Regions from separate parts of the Heyndrickxia sporothermodurans genome, predicted to be linked through region 1. Evidence: predicted binding sites of a transcription regulator. Region 1 holds the regulator's gene; the other holds the start of a gene.
What was found. Region 1 encodes Rex, which represses fermentation and respiration genes when NADH is low (regulators of the CRP and FNR family bind a similar motif). Its sites were predicted from a motif close to TTGTGAAATATTTCACAA; they were not measured.
Positions count from the first base shown of each region.

Region 2: the regulator Rex is predicted to act here: its motif matches at 2,230-2,247, upstream of B5V89_RS09635 (cytochrome ubiquinol oxidase subunit I).

Region 1 covers NZ_NAZB01000039.1:13,660-23,467, reverse strand. Annotated here, with positions in the region: gene tsaE (tRNA (adenosine(37)-N6)-threonylcarbamoyltransferase complex ATPase subunit type 1 TsaE) at 1-113, shown strand, start outside; gene tsaB (tRNA (adenosine(37)-N6)-threonylcarbamoyltransferase complex dimerization subunit type 1 TsaB) at 110-814, shown strand; gene rimI (ribosomal protein S18-alanine N-acetyltransferase) at 814-1,257, shown strand; gene tsaD (tRNA (adenosine(37)-N6)-threonylcarbamoyltransferase complex transferase subunit TsaD) at 1,257-2,276, shown strand; gene B5V89_RS15295 (ABC-F family ATP-binding cassette domain-containing protein) at 2,586-4,511, opposite strand; gene moaC (cyclic pyranopterin monophosphate synthase MoaC) at 4,635-5,123, shown strand; gene B5V89_RS15285 (redox-sensing transcriptional repressor Rex) at 5,180-5,839, shown strand; gene B5V89_RS15280 (twin-arginine translocase TatA/TatE family subunit) at 5,904-6,089, shown strand; gene tatC (twin-arginine translocase subunit TatC) at 6,109-6,870, shown strand; gene B5V89_RS15270 (YdiK family protein) at 6,891-7,085, opposite strand; gene B5V89_RS15265 (CPBP family intramembrane glutamic endopeptidase) at 7,082-7,813, opposite strand; gene groES (co-chaperone GroES) at 8,154-8,438, shown strand; gene groL (chaperonin GroEL) at 8,498-9,808, shown strand, end outside.
Region 2 covers NZ_NAZB01000019.1:383,492-387,041, forward strand. Annotated here, with positions in the region: gene B5V89_RS09630 (cytochrome d ubiquinol oxidase subunit II) at 1-665, opposite strand, end outside; gene B5V89_RS09635 (cytochrome ubiquinol oxidase subunit I) at 662-2,008, opposite strand; gene rlmD (23S rRNA (uracil(1939)-C(5))-methyltransferase RlmD) at 2,488-3,550, shown strand, end outside.

The DNA.
Region 1 (9,808 bases):
CAACCGAATACTTATCGATTTCGATATATCGATTAGGTGATGTAGAACGGAAATTTGAATTGAAACCTGTAGGAAAACGGTACGAATTATTGTGTGAGGAGTTATTTTCATGAAAGTGCTTGCTATAGATACATCTAATTATGCATTAGGAATAGCACTATTAGATAATGAAAAAGTGATCGGTGAATATATTACTAATTTAAAGAAAAACCATAGTATTCGGGTAATGCCTGCCATTCAGCAATTGATGAAGGATTGTGACATCGCCCCTATGGATCTTGAAAAAATTGTTGTGGCTAAAGGTCCCGGTTCCTACACTGGAGTTCGAATTGGGGTAAGTATAGCAAAAACAATGGCGTGGAGTTTAAACATTCCACTAGTAGGAATTTCTAGTTTGGCCATAATGGCCGGAATAGGGAGACATTTTCCTGGGTTTATTTGTCCTCTTTTTGATGCAAGAAGGGGGCAGATTTATACAGGATTATATCGTTTTGAAAATGAAACATTAATAACAGAATTAAATGATTGCAATATTTTAACGGTTGAATGGGTAGAAAAGTTAAAGCAACTGGAAAAATCAATTATTTTTGTAGGAAATGATATTGATTTACATAAAGAAGCTATCATTAATACTTTAGGTGATAAAGCAGTTTTTGCAAGTCCATCAGAAAATAATCCACGACCTAGTGAACTGGCATTTTTAGGAAAGGGTTTACCTGGCGAAGATATCCATACATTTGTGCCCAATTATATTCGATTGGTTGAAGCGGAAGCAAAATGGTTAGAATCTCAAAAGGGTAGAAGTAAAGAATGATGAATTATCAATTAAGAGAAGCAACGATAGCTGATTTAGATGGAATCATGAATGTAGAAATTCAATCATTTTCATTACCTTGGTCACGGGAAGCATTCTATAATGAATTTGTAAAAAATCACTTTGCAAGGTATTTCGTTATTGTAGATCAAGAAAAAATTATCGGTTATTGTGGGGTATGGCTTGTAGTGGATGAGGCACATATTACAAATATTGCTATATTACCTGAATATCGTGGCCAAAAACTAGGTGAGTTATTATTAAGCAGTATCATGGATTATTCAATTCAACAAGGAGCAAAATCAATGACTCTAGAAGTTAGAGTAAGCAATATAATTGCTCAATCGTTATATAAGAAATTAGGTTTCTTTGAGGGTGGAATCAGGAAAAATTACTACACTGATAACCAAGAGGATGCCTTAGTCATGTGGGTGAATTTATAATGAATAAGGATTTAATTGTTTTAGGAATTGAAACAAGCTGTGATGAAACAGCTGCAGCTGTTATTAGAAATGGGACGGAAATACTTTCTAATATCGTTGCTTCACAAATCGAAAGCCATAAAAGATTTGGAGGAGTTGTGCCTGAGTTAGCATCAAGACACCATGTGGAACAAATAACTGTCGTTATCGAAGAGGCTTTGATTAAGGCAGATGTTACATTTGATGATATTGATGCCATTGCAGTAACAGAGGGTCCTGGTTTAGTCGGGGCTTTATTGGTTGGGGTGAATGCGGCAAAAGCAATTTCCTTTGCGAGAAATATTCCCTTAGTAGGTGTGCATCATATAGCTGGTCATATATATGCTAACCGATTAATGAAAGAAATGGCATTTCCACTGTTATCATTGGTCGTCTCTGGAGGACATACGGAATTAGTATTGATGAAGAAGCACGGGGAATTTGAAGTAATCGGTGAAACAAGAGATGATGCAGCTGGAGAAGCATATGATAAAGTAGCTAGAACACTTAATCTTCCTTATCCTGGAGGTCCACATATCGACCGACTTGCAAACGAGGGAACACCAACGATCGATTTACCAAGGGCATGGTTGGAAGAAGATTCTTATGATTTTAGTTTTAGCGGTTTAAAGTCGGCCGTAATTAACACATTGCATAACGCAGAACAAAAAGGTATGTCCATTGACCCGAAAAATATGGCCGCGAGTTTTCAAGAGAGTGTCATTGATGTATTAGTAACTAAGACGATTAAGGCTGCTAAAGAGTTTAATGTAAAACAAGTATTATTATCAGGCGGAGTTGCGGCTAATAAAGGGCTTAGAGAAAGACTTGAGAAGGAATTTGCCAAGATTGATGGAATTGAGTTACTTATTCCGCCATTACATTTATGTACTGACAATGCAGCGATGATTGCAGCAGCAGGAAGTATTTTGTTTGAAAAAGGGAAGCGAAGTGAATATTCCTTAAACGCAAATCCTAGTTTAGATATAGAGCATTTTTAGAAGCATGTGGGTGACATGCTTCTTTTTTATTGTCATAAAACTATCCACATGTGAATAAAAAATACGAACAACTGTTGTTGTGCACAGCTTGTGGATAAAATGTTAATGAAACTATGTTGGTGTGTATAAAATATTGTTGAAAAATTATGATTTCTGTGGATAATGTGTATAAATCTGTTGATAAGGCTAGAAATGCACAAATAATAATACTTTTATACTATATGGGGAGAAAAAAATCTGTGGATAGTTTTGTGGACTAAAAAAATACCAGAGTATCTGGTATTTTTGTCTTAAAGTATGCGGCATCAATTAACCTTCTGCAAGTTCTGTCCACTCTTCCATCAATTTTTCAAGTTGTTGTTTGAAATCAGTGATTTCCTTATTTAATTCAAGAACTTTTTCATGGTCTTGGTAGATTTCAGGCTTACATAGTAATGCTTCGTTATTTTCTAATTTACTCTCTAATTCGTCAATGTATCCCTCGATTTCCTCAATTCGACGTTTACGTTGCCGTTCCAGTTTTTTTGCCTCTTTGTCTTGTTGATACGATTGTTTTGCAGGATTCTGTGTATCCGTAGTAGTTTCAAGTTTTGAATGTTCCAGTTTTTTTAATTCCTGCATTTCTTGCTGTTTTTCAACATAATAATCGTAATCTCCGAGATATTCCTTTGTTCCATCTTTCCCTAGCTCTATCACCTTTGTTGCCAGCCTGTTGATAAAGTAACGATCATGGGAGACGAATAGAATCGTACCGGGGTAATCAATTAAAGCATTTTCCAATACTTCTTTACTATCGAGGTCCAAATGGTTTGTCGGTTCATCTAAAATAAGAAAATTTGCTTTTTGCAGTAAAAGCTTGGATAAAGCAAGTCTTGCTTTTTCTCCGCCACTTAAACTTGAGACAATTTTAAGAACATCATCACCCGAAAATAGAAAATTTCCTAATACTGTACGTATTTCTTTTTCATCTTTCAAAGGATAATCATCCCATAGTTCATTTAAAACCGTTTTGTTCGATGAGAGGTCGGCTTGTTCTTGATCATAATAACCAATCGTCACATTTGAACCGTAATTGATGTTTCCGTTATGAAGGTCCAACTTTTTAATAATTGTTTTAAGTAAGGTTGATTTACCGACTCCATTTGGTCCTACAAGTGCAATACTGTCACCTTTTTTTATTGATAAAAAGATATTTTTTGCGATAATATGGTGATTATATCCAATAGAACCGTCCACAATATTTAACACTTCATTACCGCTTTGCTTCTCAATTTGAAATGCGAAAGTAGCTGATTTTTCGTCACCTAACGGCCTGTCCATTATTGTCAATTTTTCAAGCTGTTTTCTTCGACTTTGTGCACGTTTTGTTGTGGAAGCTCTTGCTAAATTTCGTTGAATAAAATCTTGTAGTTTGGCAATTTCTTCTTGTTGTTTCTCATATTGTTTGAAATCACGTTCATATTGTTCAGCCTTTTGCGTCAAATATTGGCTGTAATTCCCATAATATTTCTGAATAGCGTGTCTTGATAATTCATACACTTGGGTAACGACTTTGTCTAAGAAATATCGATCATGCGAGACGATAAGTATGGCACCGTTATAGGCTTGTAAATACTGTTCCAGCCATGAAAGGGTGTCAATATCCAAATGGTTCGTAGGTTCGTCCAAAATTAAAATGTCTGGTTTAGTTAAAAGTAATTTAGCTAATGCTAAGCGGGTTTTTTGGCCGCCGCTTAATGTTTCAATCATTGTTCCATAATCAAAATCACTGAATCGCAGGCCGTGAAGGACTGAACGGATATCGGATTCATACTGATAACCACCTAAATCTTTAAAACGAATCTGTAATTGATCATATTCAGCTAAGATTTTGTTGTAAAGATCCGGTTTTTCATAGTAATACGGGTCTGCAATTTTTTGTTCTACATCTCTTATTTGATTCTCCATTTGCCGCAAATCTTGAAATACAGTTAACATTTCATCCCAAATGGATAAACTAGATTTCAATCCAGTATTTTGTGCAAGATAACCGATGGAAACATCCTTTGGTTTGACAATATCCCCGGAGTCTAATGACATTTGTCCAGAAATAATTTTTAATAACGTGGACTTTCCGGCACCGTTTCTCCCAACTAATGCAATACGATCTCTCGTCTGAATTTCTAATTTTATATTTGATAAAATAAGTTCAGCACCAAAATGTTTTGTTAGTTGTTGAACTTGTAATAAAATCATATTTATTTCACCTCATCTATATTGGTAGTGTACCGTATTCATGAGGGTTTGGGCAATGATTCACTATTTCTAAATAGGACACGGAAAGAAAAATAGTGTATGATAAATTGAGGGGTGTTTTCGATGTCAAAGCTTACTCATTTTAATGAGCAGGGAAGAGCGAAGATGGTTGATGTGAGTACTAAACCTGACACTGTCCGCACGGCGATTGCACAATCGAGTGTACAATTAAGCAATGAAATTTATCATTTAATCCGTAATAATAAAATGAAAAAAGGGGATGTTCTTGCAGTTGCACAAGTTGCAGGTGTTATGGCTGCAAAAAAAGCATGGGATCTTATTCCGATGTGTCATCCTATTCCAATTAATGGAGTAAATATTGAATTTAGTTGGGAACAAAAAGATCCAAATATGTATATGCTAAACATTATTTCAAGTGTAAAAACAAAGGGAAACACCGGTGTTGAAATGGAAGCATTAACTGCTGCATCTGTAACCGCTTTAACCGTTTATGATATGTGTAAAGCCATTGATAAAGGAATGGTTATTGGACCAACGTTTTTGATAGAAAAAACAGGCGGTGTTTCAAGTACTGATTATCTGAGGGAATAGATATTTCCCTTGAGGCCAACGTTTTTTTAGTTAGATTTATATGGGGGACCTATAGTATGAATGAAGAATTAATTAAAATACCTCAAGCGACAGCAAAGCGATTACCACTCTATTATCGATTTTTGAGGAATTTACATAACTCCGGTAAACAGCGTGTATCTTCAGCTGAGTTAAGTGAAGCTGTAAAAGTCGACTCCGCCACGATTCGCAGAGATTTTTCATACTTCGGGGCATTGGGGAAAAAGGGTTACGGATACAATGTTAATTATTTGTTATCATTTTTTCGTAAAACATTAGATCAAGATGAATTAACAAAAGTAGCTCTAATCGGTGTGGGAAATTTAGGAACAGCATTTTTAAATTATAATTTCATGAAAAACAATAATACAAAAATCGAAATCGCTTTTGATGTTGATCCAAATAAAGTCGGTAAAAAAATTGGAGATGTACCTATTTATAGTTTGGATGAGCTGGAGGCACGATTAATCAGTGAAGATATCAGTGTTATTATTCTTACGATTCCCGCAGAAGTTGCACAACGGGTTACTGATCAGCTGGCGAAAACAAACGTAAAAGGTATATTAAACTTTACACCGGCTAGACTAAATGTACCTTCATCTATACGTGTGCATCATATTGACTTAGCAGTAGAGTTGCAATCATTAGTTTATTTTTTAAAGCACTATCCAAATGACACGGAAATTTCACAAGACTAATAAATAGATAATGGATTAAACATCTAATTTGTATTATCATGTAAATATGAGGAGGTGGGCACAGATGGGACCAGGAATTGGAAGTATTATTCTCATTGTGATTGTTGCCTTACTAGTTTTCGGACCAAAGAAATTACCCCAATTGGGCAGAGCTGCCGGGGATACATTAAAAGAATTTAAAAATGCGACTAAGGGCTTGGCGGATGAAGAAGACGATAAGCCAAAAACGGATAAAGACAACGTTAAGTAAAATGTTAGGATGAATTCATATGAGTCAAAAAGACATGACGATTTTTGAACATATATCCGAGCTAAGGAAGCGACTGTTTGTGATAGTCGTTTTCTTTATCTTGGCTGTAATTGTAAGTTTTTTTCTTTCACAACCAATCATTCGTTATCTCCAGCATTCCGATTATGCAAAAGAGGTGACAATGAATGCGTTTCGGCTAACAGATCCTTTTAAAGTTTTTATGGAAGTTACTTTGTATTTGGCCATAGTGATTATTTTACCTGTAATTCTTTATCAACTTTGGGCATTTATTAGTCCCGGTTTATATGAAAAAGAACGGAAAATAACATTAAGTTATATTCCCATAGCTCTTGTTCTCTTTTTAGCTGGACTAGCATTCGCTTATTTTATATTGTTTCCGTTAATCTTACGGTTCATGATGAAGCTATCATCACAAATGGATATTAATCCGGTCATCGGTATTAATGAATATTTTTCGTTTTTGTTTCAAATTACCTTCCCATTTGGGATACTGTTTGAATTACCAATCGTTATCATGTTCTTAACGCGATTAGGAATCATTACACCAATGTTTTTGGCGAAGATTAGAAAGTACGCATATTTCTTTCTACTCGTCCTTGCTGCTTTTATCACACCGCCTGACGTAATGTCACAAATTGTCGTCGGTGTACCGCTAATGATTTTATACGAAATTAGTATATTGGTTTCGAAAGTCGGTTATCGAAAAGCGAAAGCAGCGGAATTAAAATATGCGCTGCAAAGCGAAAGTGAAAAAAAATAAAACCTTCCAATTGGGAGGTTTTATTTTTTTTGATGGCTTTTTAGGCGAAAATGCAAAGTGATTAATCGAAAGCCTGACCCATAATCAATCGTTGCTAAAAAGACGAGCATGTAAGCTAAAAAAGACCAACCGTGAAGATTAACTTGTTTAACGGCAAAATAAGTAAACAGGGTGCCAAGAAGGCAATAGATTATGCCGGATTGTAGTGGTCTCATGAGAAAAGTCCTCCAATAAAGCTTTGTTTCTCGATAATTTTTTGAATTTCTTCGCGGTTCAATAGCTGAGCAATAACAACGATTGTGTTCATTATTACGTGTGCGCTTATTGGCACTAAAATGCGATTTGTCTTTTTATATAAAAAGGCAAATGTGAATCCCATGGCAGAATACAGTAATAGATGGACAAACTCCATATGTGCAAGTCCAAAAATGATGGAACTGATAAGTGCCGAAGAAAAAAAGGATAAATATTTATGAAGTGTTCCGAAAATAATCTTTCTAAATACAATTTCCTCTAAAATTGGGCCAATAATTGAACTTACAACAACGACAATCGGAAAAGTTTCGATTAGGCTTACGATTCGCTGAGTGTTTTCTGATCCAGGTTTAATGCCAATCATTTGCTCAATGATTGATGCAAGCGCTTGAGCAATAAATGCTAGAAAAATCCCTCCGATTGCCCAGGTGATCGACTTTCCGACTGAAAGCGGTGTACTTCTTTCTAATTGATATTTTCGTTCAGATTTTCGCAAAATCAACAAAACAATAATTAACGCGGAAATGAAACTGATTACAATCCAATAAACGGGCGTCATCATTTTCATATAACTTTCCGAAGTATGAAATCCTTTCACACCAATAATATAAACAATGGGTTGACCAACATAAACGGATAGTTGCATCGCAATATAAGTAATTAAAATATATACATATTCTTTTTTCACAATATTTTTCCTTTCTTGTTAGCTCATAATCCATTCTACTATTGAATAAATAGAGGTTCAAATATTAAGTGTGCAGTACATTTTTTATCCTTCAATCTATTATATGTAAAAATAACCTCCAGTTATGAATAGAAATAATAATTGGACATAGACTTGAATATTGCGCGAAGTCTTAATTTTAGGATATTCAAACTGATTGAAGGAGTTTTTTCAAAAAAGTTAACTGTAAAGACTTGCAAAATGGAATTGAATTATTTATTATAATAATTGTGTTAGCACTCAAGAGTAGTGAGTGCTAATAATTTAAAATTACATAAAATTATTGAGGAGGTTGTTTCACTTGTTAAAACCACTTGGAGATCGCGTCGTAATTGAACTAGTAGAAGCAGAGGAAAAAACTGCAAGCGGTATCGTTCTTCCTGATTCTGCAAAGGAAAAACCGCAAGAAGGTAAGGTAGTAGCTGTAGGTACTGGTCGTGTTTTAGATAGCGGTGAGCGTGTTGCTCTGGAAGTATCTGAAGGCGATCGCATCATCTTCTCTAAATATGCTGGTACAGAAGTGAAATACCAAGGTAACGAATATTTAATTCTTCGTGATTCAGACATTTTAGCTATTGTACAATAGTTATTTACCATTTTCGAAAATAAATACATCATTAAAGAAGATCGAGGAGGTAATTTCAAATGGCAAAAGAAATTAAATTCAGTGAAGATGCACGCCGTGCAATGCTTCGCGGAGTTGATAAATTAGCAGATGCTGTAAAAGTAACACTTGGACCTAAAGGACGTAACGTGGTTCTTGAGAAAAAATTTGGTTCACCACTTATTACTAATGACGGTGTAACGATTGCTAAAGAAATTGAACTTGAAGATGCATTCGAAAACATGGGTGCTAAACTTGTATCTGAAGTTGCAAGCAAAACAAATGATGTTGCCGGGGACGGTACAACAACTGCAACTGTACTTGCTCAAGCAATGATTCGTGAAGGCTTGAAAAACGTAACAGCCGGTGCAAACCCTGTTGGAATCCGTAAAGGAATCGAAAAGGCTGTTCAAACAGCTGTTGAAGAACTTAAAGCAATTTCTAAACCAATCGAAGGCAAAGAGTCCATTGCACAAGTTGCTGCCATCTCTGCTGCCGATGAAGAAGTTGGAACACTTATTGCTGAAGCAATGGAACGTGTTGGTAACGATGGTGTTATCACAATCGAAGAATCTAAAGGCTTCACAACTGAATTAGATGTTGTTGAAGGTATGCAATTTGATCGTGGCTATGTTTCTCCATACATGGTTACAGATACTGACAAATTAGAAGCAGTTCTTGAAAATCCATATATCTTAATTACCGATAAAAAGATCACAAATATTCAAGAAGTATTGCCAGTTCTTGAACAAGTGGTACAACAAGGTAAACCAATTCTTATCATTGCTGAGGATGTTGAAGGCGAAGCACAAGCAACACTTATTGTGAACAAACTTCGTGGAACATTTAATGCAGTTGCTGTTAAAGCACCTGGATTTGGTGACCGTCGTAAAGCAATGCTAGAAGATATCGCTGTTCTAACTGGTGGTCAAGTGATCACTGAAGATTTAGGTCTTGATCTTAAATCAGCAACACTTGATTCTCTTGGACGCGCTGCTAAAGTTGTCGTTACAAAAGAAAACACAACAATCGTTGAAGGATCTGGCGATTCTGCAAGCATTTCTGCTCGTGTAAATCAAATTCGTGCTCAATTAGAAGAAACAACTTCTGAATTTGACCGTGAAAAATTACAAGAACGCCTTGCTAAGCTTGCAGGTGGGGTAGCAGTAATTAAAGTTGGTGCTGCAACTGAAACTGAATTAAAAGAACGCAAACTTCGCATTGAAGATGCTCTTAACTCTACTCGTGCAGCTGTTGAAGAAGGTATTGTATCCGGTGGTGGTACAGCACTAGTTAATGTATACAATAAAGTTTCTTCTGTTGAAGCTGAAGGTGATGTTGCTACAGGTATC
Region 2 (3,550 bases), on a different contig from region 1:
TTTTTCAATTCTACCATTATTCCGATTACGGTAATTGCTAATGGTACCGCCCAAATCAACGCATATTTTCGTAGGATGCGGGTTGCTTCCACATCTTTTGCTTTATTGGCATACCATGTAAGAAACACCGCTGAAATATAAAGCACAGCAGCTATTGCTAAAACGACAATACTCCAAGTTAAAGGACTAGTAAATAAACGCCAATAATCTAGTGCTGGCTGGCCATTCGTAATGGATACAAATCCTCCTTCGGAAATGGTTAAAACAACAGATAAGGAAGCTGGGATTAGCAAACCTGCAATTCCATACATAAATGAGTATCCTTTATGTCCCCGCGAACCATATGATTCGAAGGCATAATAGCTTCCACGGATAGCCAATAAAATAATTCCAATGCTTGCTGGTACGAGTAAGGTTGTTCCATAATAAAAAGCTGTTTTCGGAAAAAAACCAACCATCCCAACGAAAAAGAAAACTAAAAACACATTCGTAATTTCCCATACTGGCGATAAATATCGTTGGATAATATGTGTCAATATATGCTGACGACCGGTTAAGACGCTGTATGCGTTAAAAAACCCCGCACCAAAGTCGATGGAAGCAATAATTACATAGCCGAACAGAAACAACCACAAAACCGATATTCCAAGAACCTCCAAATTCATATTAAATCACCGCCCTTTTCAGCCTGACGATCAGCAATTTCTTGTTCGATTGGATTGTTGCGGAACATCCGACGAAGAACGACAATACTACCAATTCCAAGAATCAAATACAAAATACAGAAAAGCATGAGCATGAGATCAACATGTTCGCTACTTGTTGCTGCGTCAGTTACCTTCATATACTTATAAAGTATCCATGGTTGACGTCCTACTTCTGCCAGCCACCAACCTGCTTCTAAGGCAATGATGGATAATGGACCACCTGCAACAATGATACATCGGAACCATCGCGAGGTGATAAATGTCCAGCCTTTGATTTTTCCAAATACATAGATGGCGGAGAAAATAATCATAAATGTTCCAATAAGGACCATCGTATCAAATAAATAATGAATATAAAGAGGAGGAACTTCATCCTTTGGAAATTCATTCAATCCTGTCACTTCCGCATTTAGATTACTATGCGCTAGAACACTTAATGCATAAGGGACTTTTATCGCATACTTTACCTCTTCGCCATCAGTTACACCGAATAATACGAGAGGTGCCCCTTTACCTGTTTCAAAATGCCATTCGGCGGCAGCTAATTTTTCCGGTTGATATTTCACTAAATATTTAGCAGAGAAATCTCCAATAATTAATGAAGCAATGGAAAAAATCAAGCCCAATTTCATGAATAAAAATAAAGATTTTTTATGATATACGTGCTTGGATCCTTTTAACATTCTAAATGCTGCGATTGCTGCCAGTACAAATGCAGATGTCATATAAGCAGTAACTAGTACATGGCCTACCTTCGTTGGCATCGCAGGATTTAACATAGCAAGTATCGGCTTAATATTAACTAATTGACCATTCACCACATCAAAACCTTGTGGTGCGTTCATAAACGCATTCACAATTGTAATGAAAACAGCTGACATCGAAGCACCGATAGCTACCGGTATTAGCAACAGCATATGCTTGCGCTGATTTTCAAAGCGATCCCATGTATATAAATAGATCCCTAAGAAAATTGCTTCAAAGAAAAAGGCGAAGGTTTCCATAAATAACGGTAAGGCAATAACATTTCCCGCCAGTTCCATAAAATTCGGCCATAATAATGACAATTGCAGCCCGATGGCTGTCCCAGTTACGACTCCGACAGCAACCGTAATCACAAAACCACGTGCAAGTCGTCTGGCAAGTAAAATATAATGCTCGTCATTTTTCTTAATCCCAATCCATTGTGCAATCATGATCATCAATGGGACACCGACACCGATCGTCGCGTAAATAATATGAAATGATAATGTAAGTTCTGTTAGTACACGACTGTAAAATACTGAATTTCCCCCATCCATTTATATCACTCCTTAGCTTGCGAAAATACGTCCTAAAATAGACAACAACATTATTCCTGCCACTATAAAACTAATCCAAATGAGTTTCTTTTCCTGTTTTTTATACATGGCTTCATCTCTCCTTACCGACTATTTTACCCTGTTACCATTCATTTCTAACGTCCATTAATGACAGAATTACAACGTATTGTTGAGGAATATGTGAAATTTAGTTGTTTAAATTGTGAACAAATTACCATTTAGAGAGTTTATTTGAATCCATTTTTTACTATCTGCAATAATTCAATCTTTATTATCAAAAGAAATCGAAAACACAAAATTTATTCGTTAGTAAAAACTACTATGTATGAAATATTTTCAATTAGGTCTTGATTCGTTATAATAAGTAGATATGTTACAAATTCATAAATGAATCAACGAATCGTCATGGGACGGTCTGTTTTTTTATCATATAGATAATGTAGGAGGAGGAACATCGATTGACTGTTACTAAAGGAGAAACATTGGTTACTGAAATTCGCCAATTAGATGCAAAAGGTTCCGGACAAGCAGTTGTTTGGCGTGAAAACGAACTTGGAAATCCGAAGAAATTAAGGCTTACTATTCCCCAAACCCTTCCAGGTGAAAAAGTACGTGTAATTGTGGATCAGCCAGAGAAAAGAAGAAGAAAAGCGCTGACTGAAGAAATTTTAGAAGCGCACCCAGAACGCGTAACACCCCCATGTCCGCATTTTAGTCTTTGTGGAGGCTGTGTTTGGCAGCATTGGGATTATGCAGGACAATTAAAACAAAAAACGGCACATGTCAAACAGGCAATCGAAGCACAGGGATTTGACCCAACACTTGTTCAAGATACAATTGGAATGGATGACCCATGGCGTTATCGTAATAAAATGGAATTTACATTTGCGAAAGACGGCTCTCTTGGGCTCCATGAGGCAGGTAATTTTAGAAAAATCATCTCCCTTGAAACATGCTTAATTGCAGGTAAAGAAATGGTTGAAGCGGCAATGGAAGTAGCAAATTGGACGAAGGAACATCAACTTAAAGGCTATGATAAAGATACCCATGAAGGATTGTTACGCCATTTAATGGTTCGACAATCATTTGCGACAGGTGAAATGATGCTCGCCCTTTTTGCGACTGAGTCACCAACAGGTCACCTTGAATCTGCTGCAGGCGATTTGATTCAACGTGTCGGAGAAAAATTCCCTCAAGTAAAAAGCTTATTATGGCTTGAAAATACAGATTGGGCGGATCGTACGCAATCGGAAAAGACACATGTATTAGCTGGACGTGATTTCATCTATGATGAAATGGCAGGTTATCGCTACCGTCTATGGTTTGATACGTTTTTCCAAACGAATCCAACACAAGCACAAAAATTAGTTGAACTAGCGCTAGAGATGGGACAACCAAAGGAAACTGAAAAAATGATTGACCTTTTCTGTGGGGTTGGTACGTTCTCCCTTCCGTTCGCAAGTCGGGTAGAAAAGCTTGCAGGTATTGAAATTGTGGAAACGTCCATTGAATCTGCAAAGC